Desulfosediminicola ganghwensis: one gene and its partner. Each later gene encodes a partner of the first gene's protein in a complex. Links are inferred from orthologs where the notes say so. Each region holds a gene or a part of one and is shown on either strand. Other genes may lie near its edges. The genes, in order: trxA and FCL45_RS01275.

Region 1 (7,225 bases):
CTCTTTTCTCATTCCCGACATCATTTTCCTCCTAAATCCCGAGAGGATAAATCGGTTACATTACTAGAAGGTTTTGGTATCATGCCTCCCTGCCAAAGTCAACGCATTTTTCATTTTTCGAGCAATTTTTTGAATGACCATTCAGTCATTTCTGCTGCTTTCAGCAGCTCTTTTTCGGTATGAGCTGCTGAAACAAATGCCACCTCAAACTGAGATGGAGCAATGTTAAATCCGCTACCAAGCATCTGCCTGAAGTGTTGAGCATAGCGATCAGTATCGGCCGTCATGGCGCTATCAAAATCAAAGACTGCGCTTTCAGTAAAAAAGCCGGTCATCAGTGAACCGACCCTGTTCAGGGTAACCGGTACACCTGCACGCTCTGCCGCAGCATTGAGCTGCTCTGCATAAGCAGACGCCTTTCCATTGAGCTTCGTATAGAAATCAGACTCCTGCAGCTGCTTCAGGGTTGCAATACCTGCCGCCATCGCCAATGGGTTACCAGAGAGCGTTCCAGCCTGATATACCGGTCCATCCGGGGCAATGCAATTCATGATATCAGCTTTACCACCATACGCGCCGACTGGCAGACCACCGCCAATAATTTTACCGAGGCAAGTGAGATCAGGCTGAACTCCGAAATACTCCTGAGCCCCACCATAGGCGAGTCTGAAGCCGGTGATAACTTCGTCGAATATGAGAACAATACCCATCTCGCTGGTCAGCTCACGCAGTTTAGCGAGGAACCCATCAGCTGGCGGCACACAGCCCATGTTGCCTGCGACCGGTTCCAGGATAACGCAGGCAATGTCCAGCGATGCGTCACGCAATGTCTTTTCAAGTATTTCCAGATTATTATACGGAATAGAAATGGTGTTTTTGACGATATCATCAGGAACTCCAGGGCTACCGGGAATACCGAGGGTCAAAACACCTGAGCCCGCCTTCACCAGAAAAGAGTCGGCATGACCGTGGTAACAACCGTCAAATTTAACGACCACCTTTTTACCGGTGTAGCCCCGCGCCAGGCGAACCGCACTCATGGTTGCCTCGGTGCCAGAGTTCACAAACCGCACTTTCTCAATTGAAGGCACCGCCTCAACTACCATCGATGCAAGTTCGATCTCAGAGGGTGTGGACGCGCCGAAACTGGTGCCCGAGGCAGCGGCCTCATTGACAGCTTTCAAAATCAGAGGGTTGGCGTGGCCCAGGATCATAGGACCCCAGGACCCAACAAAATCCAGGTATTCATTGCCATCGACATCATAGACATAGGTGCCCTGAGCACGTTCGATAAACACCGGATTACAGCCTACAGAACGACACGCTCTTACCGGGCTGTTCACGCCACCCGGAATATATTTTTGCGCTTCCTGAAAGAGACGCTGGGAAGTTTCAGTTTTCATAGAGTCACATCCTCATTGATAGTATTTAAAAAAACTCCCTGGTGAGAGCTTCATTCACATAGTATTGATTCCAACTGTTGAAAAGACGCCGAAAATCAGTATCAGGCAGCGGACACAATAACCTGAATATATAGCACGGAGATCATTTTAATGTCAAACATCCTGATACTTGATTTTTCCTGTTTCATACACAAAATAGGTAGGCAAATTAGCCACCAGTAAGGTTAAAGGTGCTGTCCAACATTTTCCTTGTCAGCTTTCCGGCCAAAAGGTAAACTGAGCCCGGAATTCATGAACTTCGAGAATTCAACAGCATAGACATACATGACCTTCTGATAACATCTAAAGGAAAGGAGCACATAATGGCAAACGATAAAGTCCAGCAAGTTAACGATGCTGAGTTTGATACGCTGATCGGCTCTGATCAGCCAACCCTGGTTGATTTCTGGGCCCCCTGGTGTGGTCCCTGTAAAGCTATCGGGCCCGTCATCGAGGATCTCGCCGATGAATTTACAGGCAAAGTCAACATCGCTAAAATGAATGTAGACGATAATCCCGTCACCCCAGGTAAGTATGGTATTCGTGCTATCCCTACACTGATCCTGTTCAAGAGCGGTGAAGTTGTAGACCAGATCACCGGCGCCGTTGGCAAGGCCCAGCTGGTAGACCTCATCAACAAAGCCCTGTAACAGCGTTCACCATACACGCTGCCAATCGCGATTGCATGAGCTCCGCCGGTCGGCAGCGTTTTTCTTTCAGCAGTACGACACATAAAAATCATGATTAAAGAGCACTACGAATTGGTAATCCTTGGCGGAGGTCCGGCTGGTCTTTCTGCCGGTCTGTATGCTGCCCGCGCCCGCCTGGACCATGTGGTTATTGAAAAAGGCGCTCCTGGTGGTCAGGTCCTGAACACTGACTGGGTAGATAATTACCCCGGTTACCCCGAAGGGCTATCCGGCTTTGAACTTGCCGACAACATGCTCAAGCATGCACAGCGGTTTGAAGTTAATATACAGCACGGTGAAGTCGAGCGAGTTGACCTGAGTAACCCTGATAGTAAAATCCTGCACATGGGTGACGGCTCTACCGTGCGATGCGATGCCTTGATACTCTGCACCGGAGCTCGTCCCAACACCTTGAATGTACCCGGTGAGAACGAATTTCGCGGCAAGGGAGTATCTTATTGCGGCACGTGTGACGCACCTTTTTACAGAAACGTGCCCGTCGTCGTTGTAGGTGGTGGAGACACTGCCGTTGAAGAAGCATGTTACCTGACACGTTTTGCCAGCAAAGTAAGTATCATCCATCGTCGCGATGAGCTCAGAGCTACCAAAATCATTCAGGAACATGCGTACGCCAACGATAAAATCGAGTTTGTCTGGAACAGCCAGGTAAGCTCCATCGAAGGAGATAACGGCGTAAAGGAAATCAAACTGTTAGACAACGATGGCAACACCTCCACTCTGGAGGCAGAGGGTATCTTTGTTCTTATCGGTATTACGCCAAACAACAGTTGTCTGCCACTGGAGTTGCTGAATGCAGATCAGTGGGGTTTTATTCCCGTCGATAGCGAATGCCGTACTGCTATTCCCGGAGTTATGGCCGCAGGTGACATCATCAGCAAAAACGTTCGTCAGGTTGTCAACGCAGCAGGTGAAGGGGCTGTCGCAATGCTTGCCGCCGAGGCATACCTGAACAGATTAAAAGAAAAATAACAGACATGATTGCATGAACTTCTCTACTCAGCAGTTCCGGAAAATTGCAGCTTCAAGTCTGGCAGGGGTATTTCTCGCCAGCATACTCGTTCTTAGTGGATGCAGTAAGGTTTCTGATTATTTTGATTTCACCTCTGATGCCGACCTCGATCTTCAAGTACCATCCAAGACCCTCGCAACCAAGGGTATGGAAGACTATAACGTCGGGAAATACTTCACAGCGATAGAGTATTTTGAGGAAATTCTAGACCGCTACCCGTTCAGCCCCGAGGCGACCCTTGCTGAGTTGAAGGCAGCCGATTGTAACTATCAGATGGGCAGGTACATGGAAGCCCTGGTACTTTACAAGGAGTTTGAGGAAAGGCACCCCACAAATGAGGCAATTCCTTACGTGATGTTCCAGAAAGGCATGACTCATTACATGCGTATCGACCGTATTGACCGTGATACCAGCGGTGCAGTCGAGTCTATCAAGGCATTTAATCAATTGCTGCGAGCATACCCTGATTCGCCATATAGTGCCGAAGCAAAGGGACGAGTGGCCTCCGCCAGAGAGTTCCTGGCGAACCATGAATTTTTCGTAGTCGATTTCTACGTGCGCACAGAAGAATATGAACAGGCCAAAAAGAGACTCGGTTATCTTTTGGCAATGTATCCTGACTCGACAATCTCAGGCGACGCCCAGGAGTTGCTCGCCCAACTTGAGGCCGGCGAACCACCAGAACGGGGGATACTGCATTATCTACCAAGCCTGTCACTGCCGGACTGGAAACTCTTCAAATAAACCTCTTGTCCCGGTAGTCTCTTCACGTAAAAAGCCCGGCTGGATTTCAAATATCCACCGGGCTTTTTTTGTATTCTCTGCGGACTGGCTACAGACATCTCCTTGCCTCTGCCCGCTATACCGCCTGAATTTATCAGCTCAGGCAGTGTCGTGCCTCAAAGACCCTGCCAGCAAACCACGGCAGCCAGCAATGGCGGCGCTGATATCTCGAGGGACCAGCTGTCATTTTGCAAAATACAGAAGAAGATCATACTAGGTGCACTGTGGTCCCGGGCATTTTTTCCCCGGGGCACACTGGATGTACACCAGATTACACCTTCTCTGCTGGCGGTAGCATCCAGTCTTTATCCAGTGAGACTTCCATGGCACGTACAGGGCAGATAGGAACGCACAGGCTGCAACCGGTGCATTTTTCCGCATCAAAGATCACTTCCATTTCAGGCCGCTTCAGGTAAAGGGCCCCAACGGGACAAATACCTGTGCAAGCTCCACACTGAAAGCACTGCTCATCGTCTCTGCGAATTCTGGTAGCCAGCCGCTCGGTCTGCACCCCAAGTCCACCCAGAAAAGACAGCCCTGCATCGACACTGGTTTTACTGCTCCCTGTCAGTTCGAGGATCATCACCCCTTCACGCTGCAACAGGATATCGGCCTTCAGTATGTTGAATTCGAGATCATACTCTTTGACCAGCTGATAAATAAACGGTTTGTCACTGGTATCTTTTGGAAAACGTAAAATATAAATCTGAGTATACACGTGCGGTCCCTTCGGTAGTTATTGATTAGGCGAGGCATCCTTCCTGTCGGCGGAAGGTGCAGAAGTGACAAAATCCTCAAGACGGGCTATAAGGTGCTCAACTGACGCGTCGGTATCAAGCTCAAGCAGCAGTTCATTCGGTATCTCAACTGGATATTCGAATTTTTTCAACTGGTCGAGGTAGACCTCCAGACGACCATCCGACACCGCGTCAGGCTCTGCAAGACGCTTCTTCAGACGCTGTAGCGTAACATTTTCACTACAAAAACAATAGATAAACAGTACCTGATAATCTCTGCTGAAGGTATCAATAACGCGCTGTCGCTGATTTTGCAAATGAAAGGAAGCATCCAGGATCGCAATTGGATGCCCATCCTCCAGTGCTCCGAGCGCACAATTCAACATCTCTTCATAGGTTTTTTTGCTGTATTCAGGGTGATAAAAGCCGCTGTTAATACCATCCCTGCACTGTTGGGTAGGCACTATCCCCACAAGCTGTTTTCGTATGACATCTGAATTAAAATAGGCAAAACCATTCTTTTCGGCCCACCGGCTTGCCAGGTAACTTTTGCCTGAACCAGTTAGGCCAAAAAAAATCAGTAACCTTTGTACGTTATCTACACTCAATTTGCTCTCCATACTCCTCAGCCAACATGAAGTACTTCTTTGCAGATTCTTCAGCATTCTTTCTGGTCTCGGCTGACACATGGCTATCAGCTGAAGTCAGTAACCCTATTTTTCCACGGACATACGCCCGGTAGCACATATAAAAAGCCAGCACGTCCATAAGTTTTTCATCTTCAGACCTCTCCAGATAACTATTGATGAAGAGATCAGAGTAATCGTGCAAGCTATGATAATCGAGATCCATAGCCATAAAAGCCAGGTCTGCTGCAATATCTGTACACCTGAGTCTCTCGTTGAACTCAATACAGTCAAATATCGCCACCTCCTGCTCCAGGCATATATTGCCTGAATGCAGATCCCCATGACACTCGCAAATTTTATTGAGCCGTACCCTCTGCGCAAAAATCTGCTCTTTTCCCAGGAACCGCAGAGCAATACGTTGTATTTTTTTAAAGCGATTCTCTGGCAGTGCGACACCGCCCACAAACTGGCGGGTCTCCATGAAATTTTCCTGGATAGTCCTGCTTACAACTCTGACATCTCCAAATTGTTTCACCCGGTCGGAGCGACCGGCACGTTCATAAAAAGGTATAAGGACATCGGCTATTCGTACGATATCAGCCTTCTGAAGCTGCCCTCGCGCTATGAGCCGACCCATCATTCTGTCTTCCTTCAGACGTCTCATTTGAACCGCATATTCGATCGGCTCATCGCCTTCTCCCCAGCAGAAGTCATCGCAACATTTGCCGAGTTCTACAGTACGCAGATAAACATTGGGGCATAATCGTCTGTTCAAGCGCAGCTCTTCATTACAGAAATATTTTCGTTTCTCCAATGATGTAAAATCCAGAAAACCAAAATCAACGGGCTTTTTAAATTTATACACATACGCCCCGGCCAGAACAATGTAGGAGATATGTGTCTGAATTAGTTCAACTGACTCCACCTGGTGTGGATAATTCTCTTTATCCATAAGCCATTGGACATAATCAGGGAGTAGAGCATCCATCTGTACCTCCGAAAAAAAATCGATAACCTGAAACGACCATGATATTACCAACAATCTTTTCGATAGTTATTGATGTCAACGGAACCGGTTAACTCGCTGGCCCAGCCTGCAGGCAGGCCGACGAACACTTCTAAATGGCAGTGTTGAATTTCCATTTCCGGCACAGTACGATTATTACTTTACCACTACACGAAAGGACGTGAAAACGGGATGTATCCTCTCTTTCTTTCATCTTCCAAAGCCCGTATACTTATGTTGCTTTTTCAGTACATCAACGTCTGACAGCATGAAAGTTTGATGCAGATTTATTCGCACCGGCCCCATGAATTTGGCTGGACCCAGCATAAATCATCGGCCTGTTCATGCATCATTACGTGAATAATTCGACGCATAACCTTGCAAGAATCAGTCATCACGTTATAATCGCTGCATTTGAAACCATACAATGATAGTGGTTTACCGCTTGAATAGATCATAACCTATTACAGATACTTTCTTTAGGGCTATCAATGAACACATCACTAAAGCTGAAACTTGGTCTCATGGCCATGTTGGTCGTACTCTCCGTAGTCACGATTGTCCCCTCATTCTATTCTTCCACCCCAAACTGGTGGAAGCAATATCTTGCCCCTGAAGGGCTCAGGCTTGGCCTTGACCTTCAAGGAGGTATGCACCTGATCTTAAAGGTCAATCTTGACAAAGCCCAGGAAAACGCCCTCGAATTTTCAGCCAACGATATCAAGGATACCCTGGCAGAAGAATCAATCAGTGCTGTACGCACACCGTCCAATGACCCTGCAACGGTTATCTTTACCCTGCCCAATACGGGAGCGGTAAAACAGGTTCAGGCCCTCATCACCGATGACTTCCCTGACATTGACGCCCGTCTCGAATCAAAGGAAGGAACCTTTCCCCGCATTTTTCTCA
Region 2 (7,495 bases), 5.3 Mb from region 1 along the record:
CTCCGGGTAATGACACTCGGTCATCCGGTCATGATTGGCGTCGATAAACTGCTGGATATCCTGGCCCTCCGGCACAATGTAACGGCGGGATCTCTCAACCCTGGTAATCATGTCAAGGCCGGTCGCCCTGCAAATGGAGACCATATTCGACGACCAGGCGGTGGCGAAATTCATGCGCGGTCCAAGCTCGACAACACGGTCACCCGCCAGAACCGGAGAGGTGGAGACAGTCTCCGCCAGAAAGCCATCGGCCAGGATCAAGCGTACCCGTAGCACTTCTTCATCCGTTAACTCGCGGCTGGATTCTATGTTAAAACAGTAGGCCCGGCTATCGTCAATCTTCCGATACAAACGTGTGATTTTCACACTCATTTTCGCATCCTTTTATTTGGAGGTATTCCTGCAGTTACAACAATTTTCCCAGACTGGTTTGGACTGCGGGAGATGGTTTTTAAAGTGAAGATACTTCAGCTTTGCTGGTGAGTAACATCTTAGCTGCAGAAAAACATCCCAACATAGCATTTTTTACCAGAAATATCTTGCTCAAAGTGTATTTAGCGGTGGTTTTCAATCAGAGTATCAGCCCTCTGAGATTATTGCAGAGCGTCAGTGAAACAACTATCAGCCTTGAATATCTCATGAAATAATTGTACGTTCCCGAACGTATTTAGCTGACTCGACGAGCAGACAGTTTCATTTCTACCCGCTTTTTTTAATACATCAGGATAACAATAGTCATGACATTACAATCTTCATCCTCAAACTCCGCAGGTCTGCTTCTTTCCCCGGACCACCAGATCGTTTGTGCCAAACTCAGCAGATTGAACGCCCCTGACGTCAGTCAGCGCGCCGCCGCCCTTATCCTGCTCGATCAGGGCACGACCCAGGCTGAAACCGCCGAGCAGTCAGGACTGAGCATCGGTCAGATCCGCTACCTCGTTAAGCGTTTTAAAGAAAAAGGTATGGAGATGTTTCCCGCAGACGTTCTAAAAAAGGCTGCCGACAGCGAGCCGGTGTCATTGAATGCAGCGCCTGAAAAAGCAGCTGAAGCTCAGAAAGCGATTGCCCCGGATGGCGCCGAAGCGACACCAGAGTCTACCGATACCTCTGCACGCAAAAGCCAGGATCCCTCTGCCCCAAAGCCTTGCAAAATCAGCAAAAAGGGCTCTAAAAAACGCCCTAAACGACCAAAGCCGATTAAAAAGAAAAAGAGCAAGCGCAAGCGCAGAAAGAAAAAACAGGGCTGATTCCCCAATCTCTCTTTTTTCAGTCTGACGCACTTTTCATCCGCACATTCGACATTGAACTGCTGCGCTCGACAATTTTGTCGAGCGCAGCACCCATCCTGCCCATCCGCCGGCACTTCCCCACCGATACCTGCACACACTTCCTGCACCTTATTCTCCTGATTTATCGGTCTATTCTTCAAAAGCACTTCATTAATATCACGTTGTGGCAATCCGGTACGGGATTTGTATCGGCAACACAGATAATAACCTGAATTTCATACCGGCATTGAGCCAGAACCATCAGCTGCGACTTTGCCCGAACCAATGACAATTTTGCTCGATACCACCGATCTGTTTTGTCTGCAACTCAACCTATCAGGAGATAACACATGAAGAGAATCACCCTGCTTTTTCTGGCTGCCACCCTGCTTTTCACCGGTCAGGCCTTTGCCAAAACCTACGGAAATGGTATCAGCGAAGGCGAATCCACCGCCATCTCTAGAATTCTCGATGCACCTGACGAATATCTCGGCAAAACAGTAAGAGTTGAGGGCCTTATAATCGAAGTGTGCGCCAAACGAGGCTGCTGGATTTATGTGGCAGGAGATCGCCCCAATGAAAAGATCCAGGTAAAGGTCACCGATGGTGAAATCGTCTTTCCCATGAGTGCTACCGGCCGGGTTGGCATTATAGAAGGTATTGTAGACGAGGTGAAACTTTCCCGGGAAGAGCTCATCAAGTACCAGCAACATCTTGCAGAGGAAAAAGGTAAACCATTCGACCCCGCCTCGATTGATGAAGGAACACGCTTTATCCGCCTGATCGGCCTTGGCGCTGAAATTAACGAATAACCGGTGCCCCATATGAAATGGCGTCGCTGGAACAACATAATCCACCGGGATCTCGGCTACCTCTGCTTTGGACTCACCATTATCTATGCGATTTCGGGAATTGCGGTAAATCATATTGCAGACTGGAATCCCAATTACCGGATTGAACGAATTCAATCTACCATCAACCCTGCCCCCTTAGTCGGACTGACCGGCGATGGTTTAATCAGGAACATACTGACCCAACTCAAAGAGAGTGGCGAAATCAAGGGAAGCTATCAGACAGACGATACGACTCTGCAGATTTTCGTGGTAAACAACAACATTACTGTCAACCTTCGCAGCGGAGAAGTTTTCGAGGAGAAGAACCAACCGAGAAAAGGGCTGTACCAGATGAATTTTCTGCATATCAATCATGCCAAAAAGCTCTGGACCTGGGTAGCTGATCTCTATGCGCTGGCGCTGATGATCGTTGCCGTCACCGGGCTTTTTATACTGCGTGGTAAAAAAGGCCTACGCGGCAGAGGCGCCTGGCTGACCGGGGCCGGAATCGCCCTGCCTATATTTTTCCTCTGGCTCTATCTGTAAAAATCCCCTGTAAAACAGTAGTTCATTCTTCCCTCCCCGAGCCCTGTGCTAGTTCTCTTGCACAGGGCTTTTTCAGGTCCTGTAACACCCTTCCCTCTCTATTATTTTTTGGTTAGCGCCCACCCCTTTGCCTACATTTTAATTGACAGATGTGGCACCGCACCACTATCATTTAGCCGGTCAGCTAAATGAGGTTCTAATACAATGATTGAAAACATAATCACACTAACCAAGGCATTTGCAGATGGTAACAGGATGAGAATCCTGATGGCGCTGCAGCATGCAGGCGAACTCTGTCCCTGCCAGATCACCGAATTGCTTGAGGTGAGCGGTGCAACGATTTCCCGACATCTTGGGGTTTTGCAGCGATCTGCAATAGTCGAGAGCAGGAATGTCGGCAAATGGGCCTATTTTCGCCTCAAAGAAGATCAGGAGCACCAGACGATGATCACCTGGCTATCGTCCCAGCTCGAGTCAACGGAGCAGATACAAAGGGACAGAGAGGCACTGACTGCGATTCTCGCCCTTGACCCTGAAGATATATGCAGAAAGCAACGAGGGACGGAATGTTGCCCCGTACCGTCTGAAGAAGGAAAGGAGGATAAATAGCGTGTCCGTTAACAAACCGAATGTCCTGTTTCTCTGTACGGGAAATTCCTGCCGAAGCCAGATGGCTGAGGGCTTTGCCCGTCACCTGAAAAGTGACAGGATGAACGCCTTTTCGGCAGGAATAGAATGTCACGGCTTAAATGAGAATGCCGTGGCTGTTATGGCGGAAAAGGGGGTGGACATCTCAAGCCACACCTCAAAAGTAGTCGAGGAACTGGGCCAGATTGAATTCGATTACGTGGTGACGGTATGTGGTCATGCCAACGAGACCTGCCCCATGTTCAGAGGTGACTGCAAGGTTATCCACGTGGGTTTTAACGATCCACCCCAAATGGCCCTGGCCTTTGAAGATAAAGAGCAGAAGCTCGAATGTTATCGAAAGGTTCGAGACGAAATAGAAGTATTTATCAAGACTCTGCCTGACAACCTGCCGGGCTATACGGAGAAAGGAAATGACTGATCAGCACAACTCAAACGAGCGTCGGATGACTTCGATTTTCGAACGTTATCTTACGCTCTGGGTAGGAGCCTGTATTGTCGGCGGCATCCTGCTTGGCAAGATTGCACCCGACTTTGCCCACACTCTGGACGGGATGGCAATCCATGTCAACGGGGCCCCTGTGGTTTCTATCCCCATCGCCATCTGCCTGTTTTTCATGATGTACCCGATCATGGTCAAAATCGACTTTGCCTCAGTGGTCAAAGCCGGCAAGAGTGCCAAGCCGGTTCTGCTGACCCTCTTTATCAACTGGGCGGTAAAACCTTTCACCATGTACGCCATCTGCATTTTCTTCCTTGGCTTTTTGCTTAAGGGCTTTATCGGGGAGGCCGCGACGGATCTGGTAAAGATTCCCTTCGGGCTTGATCTTGATGTCGGCGCAATCCATGGCGCCGGTACAGTGGTAATGCACGAGGGCCTAAAGATGCTCGAAATTCCGCTGTGGCGCAGCTATCTTGCAGGCTGCATTCTACTTGGCATCGCACCATGTACCGCGATGGTTCTGGTCTGGGGATATCTCTCACGCGGAAACGACGGCCTCACCCTGGTGATGGTTGCGGTAAACTCACTGCTCATGCTGCTGCTCTACGGTGTCCTGGGTGGATTTCTTCTTGGCGTGGGCAGACTGCCGGTACCGTGGCAGGCATTGCTGCTCTCCATCTCCATCTATGTGGCACTGCCATTGGTTGCCGGATATTTCTCAAGAAAGTGGCTGATTCAGACCAAAGGCAAGGTGTGGTTTCATGAAAAGTTCCTGCACGTCCTGACTCCGATCACCATTATCGCCCTGCTCACCACTCTGGTGCTGCTCTTTTCTTTCAAAGGCGAAGTGATCCTGCAGAACCCGCTCACCATTCTCTGGATCGCCATTCCGCTTTTCATCCAGACTGTGCTGATTTTTGCTCTTGGTTACGGCCTGGCGAAGGTCTTGAAGCTTTCCTATGAAGATGCGGCACCCGCTGCGATGATTGGTGCTTCAAACCATTTTGAAGTAGCCATCGCTACTGCGGTTATGCTTTTCGGCCTCTCCTCGGGTGCAGCCCTTGCCACGGTTGTCGGTGTATTGATCGAGGTGCCGCTGATGTTGATGCTGGTACGTATCTGCCTTAAAACCCAGCACTGGTTTAACCATCAGTAACTCGTATTCAGAATGTCATTCTCCCCACTTGAGGGGGGAAAGACAACAACCATACCCCTGTTTTTTTTAATCAATTCAGGCAGGGCCGGATTCATTTTTATTGGCCGTAAACTATAGCAAGCTATGTTTACGGCCAAAACACCGAATAAGCTGGTGGTGTACCGTGGCTGATGAGAAAGCCGGATTCAACCTCTGCTCAAGATCATATGTTCAACCTGGGGGCCGACTTTTTTCCAGTCAACGCAGGGGCGGGCAAATTTTCTCGGAAAGATCAAGGGACAGCCAAAAGCCGCATCATCTATATAAAGTTCGCCATACGCCTTGGGACTGGCGGTCCAGCTATCCTGATCGGGATTCCGGTTAATGCCATACAGCTCAACCCCTTCACGCCGCAGATAATTCACAGCATCCGTAAGCAACATTCTCCCCGCCTGATCCGAGCGCATGGTGAAGAGGATTATTCGGCCGCCACATTTATGAAGCCTCTTCAGCCACTGGATAGCTCCCGGCACCGGCTCACCAATATCGGGATATCGATGGTCGACAATGGTTCCATCAAAATCTATGCACAAATACATTTCCCCTCCCGCACATATATCTCATGAAAATAACCAGCAAGCTATTTTCATGTTTTGTAATTGCAAAGTATTAAGCCTACTGCCTGAACATTTCATACGGGTACAATACCCAAAGAGCAGCTCTATAGTGTGTTGAAGATTCGCCCCTGTGGACCATGTCGACAAGGGCTGCTCTGCGGCAGACCACTTCAACTCGTTCTATAAATCGGCTGAACATCGCTTGATACCAAATTCTTTTGCTACAGTACGTAAATGTGCTGCATTTTGCAATCAATAGCACACACCATCACCCTGTTTATCGTTGTCATTTTGACGCTTTGAGTATGCATAGCCTGGCAAACATGCTGAACTGATCACCACTTTGTTGTATAGTGATGCTTTAAATCGCAATCTTCTTAATTTAACTTATGGCATCAGCTTCATTACGCTTTAGCATTCTACTACCATGACGCCCATACCAAGCAGAACAGAGCATTACCGGACCATGCGCTTCAACCGTATGGAAATTGCAGGCTCGCTCGGCGACCTCGGAACCCTGTTGCCGTTGACCATGGGAATGATCCTGGTCAATGATCTCTCCGCGGTTGGCACTTTTTTCGCAATAGGACTCTTTTATCTGCTGGCCGGATATTATTTTAAAATCCCGGTTGCCGTACAACCTATGAAAGTGATCGCCGCCTATGCCATAGCCACGGGCATGACCGCGCAACAGGTAAGCAGCTCAACCCTGCTGATCTGTATATTCATGGCCATAATAGGTCTCACAGGGGCTATCACCCACATCGGCAGACTGATTCCCAAATCTGTGGTACGCGGCGTGCAGCTTGCGACCGGCGTGCTACTGATGAACCAAGGGATTCACTTTATACTGGGAACTTCCGCCTCGCAACAGGCAACCGGCCTTGCCGAACCGTTTTTCCGACTGCAGCACATTGGCCCTGTACCTGTTGGCTTTCTACTCGGTATCGGGGGCTTTTTCATAACCCTGGCCCTGCTGAACTCCAAACGTTTCCCGGCCGCTATCATCCTGATCTCGCTCGGCCTGCTGGCAGGATTCTGCTTCGGTGACTACGAAAATCTCATAAAAATCCTGCCCGGCATTTATCTTCCCCAGATTCTGCCCTATGGCTTTCCCTCTTCTATCGACCTGAGCTTTGCGCTCTTTGCCCTGGTGCTGCCGCAGATCCCCATGACTCTCGGCAATGCCGTTGTCGCCACCACAGAACTCTCTAAAGAGTACTTTCCGGGGGCTGCAGAACGGGTGAGTTACAGATCAATGACTCTCAGCATGGCCTTTGCCTCCGGTCTCTGTTTTTTACTGGGAGGAATCCCACTTTGCCACGGTGCCGGAGGGCTTGCCGCCCACTACCGCTTTGGTGCCCGAACCCATGGCTCTAATATTGTCATCGGCACCCTGTTTATTATGATGGCAATTTTTCTCGGCCCCCATGCCATCGCCTTGCTGCATCTCTTGCCTATGGCGATTCTCGGCGTGTTACTCCTCTTTGCCGGTGTTCAGCTCGGCATGAGCATTATTGACATTGAGGAACGTGCAGATCTATTCGTTCTCTTGATAATGCTGGGCCTCACCCTTGTTCTGAACCTGGCCTGGGCATTTGTCGCAGGTGTTCTGCTCGCCCACGCCCTGCGCTCGGGCAAGCTGCATATTTAAAGTGTTAATGCCATGAAACCCTATTCCATCCCGGCGGCCCCGGTAGTCGTTGAACAGATTGTCAAACGCAGCCAGTTCATCTGTTATATAGAGCATTGCCCCACCAAGGCCGACGCCGATGCGTTTATACGCCGTATCAACGAGAAGCATCCAGACGCAAACCATAATTGCTGGGCCTGCGTGGCCGGTAACCCCGGCGACCCTGCCGGGTATGGTATGAGCGATGATGGTGAGCCCCGCGGCTGTGCCGGAAAGCCCATGTTCAACGTACTGCATCATTCCGGGATTGGTGAGATCTGTGCCGTGGTCAGCCGGTACTTCGGTGGCATCAAGCTGGGAACAGGAGGTATGG

What was found.
Region 2: the proteins of trxA (region 1) and FCL45_RS01275 are in contact, whole or in part, in an NMR structure (PDB 2IPA), measured with the Bacillus subtilis proteins. The link is inferred for Desulfosediminicola ganghwensis from one-to-one orthologs.

The regions. Positions count from the first base shown.
Region 1 is NZ_CP050699.1:5,547,872-5,555,096, forward strand. Bases 706-3,428 are described here. They hold trxA (thioredoxin), read left to right. Parts: upstream 706-1,765; coding sequence 1,766-2,092; downstream 2,093-3,428. Other genes in these bases: hemL (glutamate-1-semialdehyde 2,1-aminomutase), read right to left, coding at 706-1,403; trxB (thioredoxin-disulfide reductase), read left to right, coding at 2,183-3,121; FCL45_RS23855 (outer membrane protein assembly factor BamD), read left to right, coding at 3,135-3,428. Also shown: FCL45_RS23835 (AtpZ/AtpI family protein), read right to left, coding at 1-24; more of hemL, read right to left, coding at 111-705; more of FCL45_RS23855, read left to right, coding at 3,429-3,905; FCL45_RS23860 (NIL domain-containing protein), read right to left, coding at 4,216-4,662; FCL45_RS23865 (P-loop nucleotide/nucleoside kinase family protein), read right to left, coding at 4,681-5,289; FCL45_RS23870 (phosphotransferase), read right to left, coding at 5,276-6,298; protein translocase subunit SecD, read left to right, coding at 6,808-7,225. UniProt on the Bacillus subtilis protein: Participates in various redox reactions through the reversible oxidation of its active center dithiol to a disulfide and catalyzes dithiol-disulfide exchange reactions.
Region 2 is NZ_CP050699.1:288,388-295,882, forward strand. The notes cover bases 1,994-4,986. They hold FCL45_RS01275 (arsenate reductase ArsC), read left to right. Parts: upstream 1,994-3,257; coding sequence 3,258-3,716; downstream 3,717-4,986. Other genes in these bases: FCL45_RS01260 (DUF4920 domain-containing protein), read left to right, coding at 1,994-2,080; FCL45_RS01265 (PepSY-associated TM helix domain-containing protein), read left to right, coding at 2,093-2,647; FCL45_RS01270 (ArsR/SmtB family transcription factor), read left to right, coding at 2,852-3,256; arsB (ACR3 family arsenite efflux transporter), read left to right, coding at 3,709-4,893. In the rest of the region: purL (phosphoribosylformylglycinamidine synthase), read right to left, coding at 1-372; FCL45_RS01255 (helix-turn-helix domain-containing protein), read left to right, coding at 738-1,247; more of FCL45_RS01260, read left to right, coding at 1,619-1,993; FCL45_RS01285 (hypothetical protein), read right to left, coding at 5,079-5,471; FCL45_RS01290 (putative sulfate/molybdate transporter), read left to right, coding at 5,917-7,143; FCL45_RS01295 (YigZ family protein), read left to right, coding at 7,156-7,495. UniProt on the Bacillus subtilis protein: Catalyzes the reduction of arsenate [As(V)] to arsenite [As(III)]. In vitro, can dephosphorylate para-nitrophenyl phosphate (pNPP).